DNA from 4 places in the Providencia sp. PROV200 genome. Region 2 is predicted to be linked to each of the others. Evidence: predicted binding sites of a transcription regulator. Region 2 holds the regulator's gene; each other region holds the start of a gene.
What was found. The regulator CRP, encoded in region 2, controls carbon source genes, mostly activating them, when cyclic AMP is high. The targets are predictions, from matches to a motif close to ATGTGANNNNNNTCACAT.

Region 1: M1E86_RS12000 (PTS mannitol transporter subunit IICBA) is a predicted target of CRP. The motif match lies at 1,191-1,208, and genes of this name have one in related genera.
Region 3: deoC (deoxyribose-phosphate aldolase) is a predicted target of CRP. The motif match lies at 1,591-1,608, and genes of this name have one in related genera.
Region 4: deoC (deoxyribose-phosphate aldolase) is a predicted target of CRP. The motif match lies at 1,691-1,708, and genes of this name have one in related genera.

Annotation. Positions count from the first base shown of each region.
Region 1 covers NZ_CP096307.1:2,624,758-2,626,970, reverse strand. The annotation lists gene M1E86_RS12005 (SLC13 family permease) at 1-697, opposite strand, end outside; gene M1E86_RS12000 (PTS mannitol transporter subunit IICBA) at 1,330-2,213, shown strand, end outside.
Region 2 covers NZ_CP096307.1:362,004-364,216, forward strand. The annotation lists gene M1E86_RS01625 (hypothetical protein) at 1-543, opposite strand, end outside; gene crp (cAMP-activated global transcriptional regulator CRP) at 731-1,363, opposite strand; gene M1E86_RS01635 (OsmC family protein) at 1,720-2,121, shown strand; gene M1E86_RS01640 (phosphoribulokinase) at 2,212-2,213, opposite strand, start outside.
Region 3 covers NZ_CP096307.1:598,119-600,331, forward strand. The annotation lists gene deoR (DNA-binding transcriptional repressor DeoR) at 1-726, opposite strand, end outside; gene deoC (deoxyribose-phosphate aldolase) at 782-1,450, opposite strand; gene rbsK (ribokinase) at 1,619-2,213, shown strand, end outside.
Region 4 covers NZ_CP096307.1:727,116-729,328, reverse strand. The annotation lists gene deoA (thymidine phosphorylase) at 1-653, opposite strand, end outside; gene deoC (deoxyribose-phosphate aldolase) at 702-1,481, opposite strand; gene M1E86_RS03120 (NupC/NupG family nucleoside CNT transporter) at 1,975-2,213, opposite strand, start outside.

The DNA of each region.
Region 1 (2,213 bases), 2.0 Mb from region 2:
CTGCGAAAGTAATGACACCCGCTTTTGCTGTCTCCCAGACATCTAATGTTTCTTGGGTTGATTTAGGGGGAGTTGAGAGCGTATTTTCTTTAGTCAAATACCAACGATGACGATATAACCAAACGAGTACTAACCATGTTAATGGTAAGGAAAGCAGGGCTGGTATTGCTGATGCCTGTAATAAGCCAACAAACGAGATATCAAGCCCTTGTGCTGCGATCATATTTTGTGGGCTACCAATTAATGAACCTGCAGCTCCGTTATTCGCTGCGAAACAAAAGCCAAGTAAAAAAGGAATTGGGTTTAAACCGCGAGATAAACTAATTGATACTAATAATGGAGTCATCGCGACAACAACAACATCATTCGTGAGCAATGCGGAAAGAAAGCCACCAACAAGAATTAAAACAGCGAGTAATATAGGGGGCGAAACTTTTAGCATTGCGACTTTATTTGCGGTCCAGCTATAAAAACCAGACACAACAAAAGAAGCTGAAACAACCATAAGCCCGAATAACATCCCAATCGTTCGGTAATCGATAGCATTCCATGCATGAGGAGGGGTAATACTACCAATAGCCATCATAGCTAGGGCACCAATAACCGCAGCGCCAGTTCTATCAACTTTAAAGCCGGGTAGCTTACCAAAGCCCATCGCAATATAAACCAAAAGAAAAACAATAATGGTTAACGTCATGATATTCACATTTTAATTAAGAAAATTAGAGGTAATTTATCGGTGAAGACCAGACTAAGCAAGGTTAAATAATGTATTGATAATAATACGTTGTCGTTAATTCAGTTTAAGATTATCGCAAAAAGACGGTAGTAATAATGAAATAGAAAATGAAGTTTTCACATAGCAATAACAGGCATTGACTACGAAAGACGATAATGTGATTTATTGCAGCATGCAAAGAAAAATGAAGAAAGTGCGTTTAGTAATTTTATTACAAAATATAAAAAGTGATTTGTACAGTTGGATAATTGATATCAGTCCACAGGATAAAAAAGATAAATAGAAAATAAATTGTGATGTTCTTCACTAATTGAAGATAAATAACGAGTTTTAAACTGTGACTAACATCACTAAAAATGGTTTTTTTGTGTGAAAAAAGAGCAATGTAATTTAGTAACATGATTTTTATGTGATCTTCATCAATATAAAGGTGGGGTAAGTCGGGGGCTAATAGTGATCTTGTTCACATAAAGGCCCACGTGGTGCGGATCTGATAAAGCTCATGCTAGAGTGAAAGAGTTGAAAAAATCACAGACGTTATTTGGCGATAACGTTACAACTTTATCATTCTCGTACCACGGGGTTCTATCATGGTAACATCAAATATCAAATTAAAGGTACAGAATTTTGGGCGTTTCCTCAGTAATATGGTTATGCCTAATATCGGTGCTTTCATCGCTTGGGGATTAATTACCGCGTTATTTATCCCAACGGGCTGGTGGCCTAATGAGACATTAGCTCAACTTGTTGGTCCTATGATCACCTATTTACTCCCTCTATTAATCGGTTATACCGGTGGCCGTTTGGTCGGTGGAGAGCGGGGTGGAATAGTTGGTGCAATAACAACAATGGGAGTCATTGTTGGTGCTGACATGCCGATGTTTATGGGGGCAATGATTGCTGGCCCATTAGGCGGATATGCAATAAAACGTTTTGATTTGTGGATTGAAGGCAAGGTTAAAACAGGTTTTGAAATGTTGGTGAATAATTTTTCATCCGGCATTATCGGCATGTTATTAGCTATTTTGGCTTATTTAGCGATCGGTCCTCTTGTTGCAGGGTTATCCAAAATATTAGCGGCTGGTGTGAACGTGATGGTGGAGAATAACTTACTTCCACTCACGTCTATTTTTGTTGAACCTGCAAAAATCTTATTTCTCAATAATGCTATTAATCACGGTATTTTTTCACCGTTAGGTATTCAGCAAGCATCTGAAACAGGTTCCTCCATCTTTTTCTTAATTGAAGCAAACCCCGGACCAGGTTTAGGCGTTTTACTCGCTTATATGTTTTTTGGTAAAGGTAATGCCAAGCAATCTGCACCAGGGGCCACAATTATTCACTTTTTTGGTGGGATTCATGAGATTTATTTCCCCTATGTCTTAATGAACCCTCGGTTAATTCTTGCTGTTATTCTGGGCGGGATGACAGGAGTGTTTGTTATGAACCTTTTTCATGCAGGGTTAGTCTCCCC
Region 2 (2,213 bases):
TAAATGAAAATCTACAAACGTTGAGGTTTCAACGTTGTTTTTTTTAGTTGTTTGCATTGGTAAGTCTTCCTGAGTTTTATGGGTAATTGAATGGTCTTCTACTGGGGTAAAATTTTTTTCTATTTTTCTCGAATTTTTAAATATGAGGGGATAGCGAGAAACTAAGCTCTGATCTTGAGAACTAGGCATATTTTTAAAAAAATCAAGGCTAGTCTTGAAATCGATAGAGCGGATGTCAATATTTTTATTTTTTTGAGTTCCAAAAACAATCTTATGTTTAGGATCAAATACCTTATAAGTTGGCTGGGTATTAGGTAGCAAACTTCCTATATTTAATGAAGATATAAAATTTACATTTCGCGTATTTTTCATCGACTCTGTAGTTTTATTTGCTAATGCAGGGAATTTTACAGATGTGGAATTTGCATATTGTAATTTCTTAAAAAAATTCTTATTTTGTTGAAAGTTGTTAATAACGCTATTCGTAATATTTCCTGATTGTGGCAAGGAAAATTGGTGGTTTTGGTTGCTATTAATGGGCATATATAAATTCCCGAATGATTATGTATTAATTATCCATGATTTTATATAAGCATATTTTAAATAATATCAAAAAACGCGAGTATACTTGAAAATTAATAGAGGAGTGGGTACAAGAGAAAAGTGTAAACAGCGATATATTGCTGTTTACACTAAGAGTCTAGCCAACCAAGTTTGGCTAAAATATTAATTAACGGGTGCCGTAGACAACAATGGTTTTGCCGTGCGCAGAGATCAGGTTTTGATCTTCTAGCATTTTTAAAATACGACCGACTGTTTCACGGGAACAACCCACGATTTGGCCAATTTCCTGACGAGTGATTTTGATTTGCATTCCATCTGGATGTGTCATTGCATCGGGTTGTTTGGCTAAATTTAATAGGGTTTGAGCTATACGGCCTGTCACATCTAAGAAGGCGAGGTTGCCCACTTTTTCAGACGTGGTTTGCAGGCGACTAGCCATTTGCGCAGAAAGGCGCATTAAAATATCAGGGTTTACCTGAATCAATTGACGGAATTTTTTGTAAGAAATTTCAGCAACTTCGCAGGCGACTTTTGCTCTAACCCACGCAGTGCGTTCCTGCCCTTCTTCAAATAACCCAAGCTCACCAATGAAATCCCCTTGATTCAGGTAAGAGAGGATCATTTCTTTGCCTTCTTCATCTTTAATTAAAACAGCCACCGAACCTTTAACGATATAGTAAAGGGTTTCTGCTTTCTCACCCTGATGGATAAGAGTGCTCTTGGATGGATATTTATGAATATGGCAGTGTGACAAAAACCATTCAAGAGTAGGGTCTGTTTGTGGCTTGCCGAGAACCATTAGCGTTATCCTCTGTATGTTATTGCAGCCATTCAGAAAAACGAATTAGAAAGGCTGGCTTTAAAGTCACTAGCTTAGCATATTAATTTGCCTTATATACCTTTAAATAATCTAACAGCTGATTGGTTCAGCGTTTTTGATTGCTTTGGGTAACGCAAATTGATATCAACACTATAATATGATCAATTAAACCGTTGAGTTTTGATCTTAATCCTATCAACTAAGTATTGTTTGTAGCATATTCAATACAGAAAGTCTCCCCTGTATCGCTTCAGCCAAATAAAGTTGATATAACATTCATTATATCTATGGAACAATGTAGCCTTTAAGTCGATTTCATTTCAAGGGGAAATACAATGGAAGCAAGAGTAAAGTGGGTTGAAGGGCTTTCTTTTTTAGGTGAGTCAGCGTCTGGACACCAAGTGATGATGGATGGGAATGCGGGGGATAAGGCCCCAAGCCCAATGGAAATGGTGCTCATGGCAGCAGGTGGCTGTAGTGCGATTGATGTCGTTTCGATTTTACAAAAGGGTCGTTACGATGTGACTAATTGTGAAGTTAAGTTAACGTCACAGCGCCGTGAAGAAGCCCCGCGTTATTTTGTAAAAATCCATTTGCATTTTATTGTAGCTGGGAATGAATTAACAGAAAAAGGGGTCGAACGTGCGGTTCAACTTTCCGCAGAAAAATATTGTTCGGTGGCGTTGATGTTAGAGAAAACCGTTGAAGTCACACACAGCTTTGAAATAAAAAGCTAAAAATAAATTTAATATTTATTAATATATTTGAATCGAAAGATGCTTATCTTAATTAATGATAAGCATCTTATTTATTAATCAAAAAATAATTT
Region 3 (2,213 bases), 240 kb from region 2:
AAGCTGCCGATTTGTGACAATCACATCAAATTGTGATAATTCCCCCATATTGGCGGTAGCGACTTCATCAAATAGGTTATAGGGTGCTAATAAAATCTTACGGATAGATTTTTCCATCGCTTTTTTCTTCATGGGCAAATCATCAAGATTATAGCAAGTTACGCCAAAATTCCCATGTACACCGGCCGCTGAAATAAAGGCTTTTTTCGGGTTGATTGAATCCAGTAATGAAGGGAGTGAAGGGTTGTAAAAAGAGTCACTTTTAGGGCGATACTCCCCGCCACACAGTAGCGCGGTCGCATTTTTTTTCTGGCTAAGGGCGAGAAAAACGTTATGAGAGTAACAAATACCAGTGAAATTAATCTCTTCGGGGATGAGTGAAATCAAGGTGGCCATTTCAATGCCATTATCAAAGAAGATGACATCATCTTCAGTTACCATGCTTGCTGCAAGATTAGGAATATATAATTCTTCAGTTTGATCTGGCGTAAAAACATCCGCATGCGGCTCTTGGGTAACTAAATTGGCAGGTTGGGTAACAGAAACAATATAGCCGCCAAGGAGCGACATTGGGATGGGGCCTTCGGTGTCAGCGCTTAGGTCTCGTCGAATAGTCATTTCTGAGACTTCGAGTATTCTAGCTGCTTCTTTTAAATGAATGCGTCCTGAGCGTTTTAAACATTCACTTAAACGGCGAAGGCGTTCTTTTTGTTTAGTTTCTATCACCCTACAATCCTTTTATGAGATACAAAATTGGCGCGGTTAGACCGCGCCCATTGACTTAATAGTCACTTGGTTTGGTGTTATTGCCTGTGACAATGGCAACACTCGCACTTGCACCTACACGGTTTGCACCCGCTTCAATCATTTTAATTGCTGTTTCGCGGTCACGTACACCACCGGAGGCTTTTACACCGACTTCATCGCCAACGACTTTACGCATCAGGGCGACATGGTGTTCAGTTGCCCCCATTGTACTGAAACCTGTTGAAGTTTTCACAAAACCGACTTTAATTGTGCGGCAAATTTCACAAACTTGGGTAATTTCTTCATCAGTTAACAGGCAATTTTCTAAAATAACTTTTAATGTTGCTTTACCGCAGGCGGCAAATACAGCTTCGATATCACGACGGACAAAGTCTAAGTCGCCACTTTTGAGCATGCCAATGTTGATCACCATATCGACTTCATCAGCACCACGGCGTACAGCTTCTGCGGCTTCAAATGCTTTGGCTTCTGTTAAGCATGCCCCTAGTGGAAAGCCTACCACACAGCAAACTTTAACGTCGCTGTTTTTTAAAAGTTCGCTGGCTAAAGGAACATAACCTGTGTTCACACAGACAGATGCAAAATGGTGCTCTGCAGCTTCTGTACACAGTTTAGTAATATCGCTGACAGTCGCATTCGCAGCAAGTAAAGTGTGATCAATATATTTTGCTAAGTCTTGCATTTTCAACTTTCCTATATAAATGTGGGATAGACAACAAAGAATGAGGAAATGTGGTAGATATAACACTTGATCATTCGTTATTCGAGATCCTAATCACAAATGATATTTTTGCAACATGATAATGTTACTATCATATCATTATGTGATTTATTTAACACGAGGGACATTATGGATATAGCAGTTATTGGTTCAAACATGGTTGATTTGATCACTTACATCGATCAAATGCCAAAAGAAGGCGAAACGTTAGAAGCGCCAGCTTTCAAAATTGGTTGCGGTGGTAAAGGTGCGAACCAAGCGGTTGCTGCTGCTAAGTTAAATTCAAAAGTGATCATGCTAACCAAAGTCGGTGATGATATTTTTGCAGATAATACGATCCGCAATCTAGAGTCTTATGGCATTAACACCCGTTATGTGGAAAAAGTACCTTGTACCTCCAGTGGTGTTGCGCCAATTTTTGTTAATCAAAATTCATCAAATAGTATTTTGATCGTCAAAGGGGCGAATAAGTTTTTATCCCCTGAAGATATCGATCGCGCAGCGGAAGATCTGAAAAAATGTAAATTGATCGTTCTGCAATTAGAAGTCCAACTTGAAACAGTTTATCACGCGATTTCATTCGGTAATAAACATGGGATCCCTGTGTTGCTTAACCCAGCGCCTGCACAGCGCACGCTCGATCTCGATTTTGCCTGCCGATGTGATTTCTTTGTCCCTAATGAAACTGAACTCGAAATTTTAACCAATATGCCAGTCGACACGA
Region 4 (2,213 bases), 370 kb from region 2:
TCTGACTTCTCATACGTTGGCATAAATGCACCAGAGCCGACTTTAACGTCCATCACTAGAGCATCAAGGCCTTCAGCCAGTTTTTTACCTAAAATTGAAGCCGTAATTAGCGGAATTGAGTCCACTGTCGCAGTAATATCACGAGTTGCATAAAAACGTTTATCAGCAGGTGCCAATGAATTAGTTTGCCCAATAATTGCCACCCCGACATCTTTGATAATGTCACGAAAACGGGCATCATCTGGGAAGATATCGAAATTAGGGATCGCTTCAAGCTTATCTAATGTCCCACCGGTGTGGCCTAGACCACGGCCTGAGATCATCGGTACATAACCGCCACACGCTGCAACCATTGGACCAAGCATCAGTGAAGTCACATCACCCACGCCGCCCGTTGAATGTTTATCAACTAATGGGCCGTTGAGGTTAAGTGATTTCCAGTTCAGAACCGTTCCTGAATCACGCATTGCTAATGTTAATGCAACACGCTCAGGCATGGTCATATCATTAAAATAGATAGTCATTGCCAATGCAGCAATTTGACCTTCTGAAACTGAGTTATCACGAACTCCATTGATAAAGAAACGAATTTCTTCTTCACTTAATGGCTTACCATCGCGTTTTTTACGGATAATTTCTTGTGCCAGAAACACAATATGCTCCTTTAAAGTCGAATTTATCGGCTAACAATATTGCGAAAATTAATAGCTGCTGCTTGATTTTTTAACGTCAAAACCCAGCGTATTTAATAAATTGGCTAATAAGCTAGAAGCCCCAAAACGGAAGTGGCGGCTATCAGCCCAATTGTCACCTAAAATTCGTCCCGCTAATGCTAAGTATTCTGCGGCTTCTTCTGCGGTACGGACGCCACCAGCCGGTTTAAAACCGACTGTTTTTTCAACGCCCATATCACGGATGACTTGCATCATGATTTCTGCACTTTCTAAAGTTGCATTAACAGGCACTTTACCCGTAGAGGTTTTAATAAAATCAGCGCCTGCTTTAATCGAAATTTCAGACGCTTTACGGATTAACGCTGCATCTTTTAATTCACCTGTTTCAATGATCACTTTCAACAAAACATTGGCAGCTGCACAGGCGTCTTTACAGGCTTTCACTAAGTCAAAACCAATTTTCTCATTACCCGCAATCAGTGCGCGATAAGGGAAAACGACGTCAACTTCATCGGCACCGTAAGCAATCGCCGCTTTAGTTTCAGCTAATGCGATATCAATATCATCGTTACCGTGTGGGAAATTTGTGACCGTCGCAATACGCACATCTGGAGTGCCTTGTTCACGTAATGTTTTACGTGCAATTGGAATAAAACGAGGATAAATACAGATTGCAGCCGTATTGCCTGCTGGGCTTTTCGCCTGATGACATAATGCAATGACTTTCGCATCGGTATCGTCATCATTTAAAGTGGTTAAATCCATAAGGGACAGCGCGCGTTGTGCGGCCGCTTTTAAATCAGTCATATAACTCTCCAACGTTGTTATTTCTTCAGAACGACACGTTCTTTGTTGGCGAGCGGGCTTGGTTCCTTAAAGATGCTAGTCGGATGCTTTCCGAACTGAGCAGCTGAGATCCTTCTCACCGCATCATGCCCTAGAGTCCTAGACTCTGAGAACTAGCAGTTCCATAGCAGCTTACTAATGCCTATTTGACCATGGAATGATGCCTTTTTATGTGCTACAAATCACATTAATCGACTGAATGTTACATTATTAAAATAAAAAATGTGATCCAATTCAAACTATAACATCAATTACCATCAATTCTTCTCTCAAATGGCTTTTCAATTCAATATATTCTTCATCATTAATCGACTAAGTTAAGAATAGTTGAAAATTTACGATTAATATAAAAAATCATAAAAGAATATAACGAATTAAAATGAAAACGGAAGGACTATTGCCCTTCCGATTGACTTATTTGAGATGGTATAAATTTAACCATCAGACACATAAACTAAATGACTGCGGCTGCGCCTAACGTCAAGAAAAAGCCGGCAATGGTTGCACTCATTAAGTTAGACAGTGTACCCGCCATAACCGCTTTCATACCTAAACGAGCAACCTCACTACGACGACTTGGGGCCATTCCCCCTAAACCACCGAGTAAAATAGCAACGGATGATAAGTTAGCAAACCCACATAATGCAAACGAAATAATCGCTTTAGTATGGTCAGAAAGCACTTGTTTGCCTG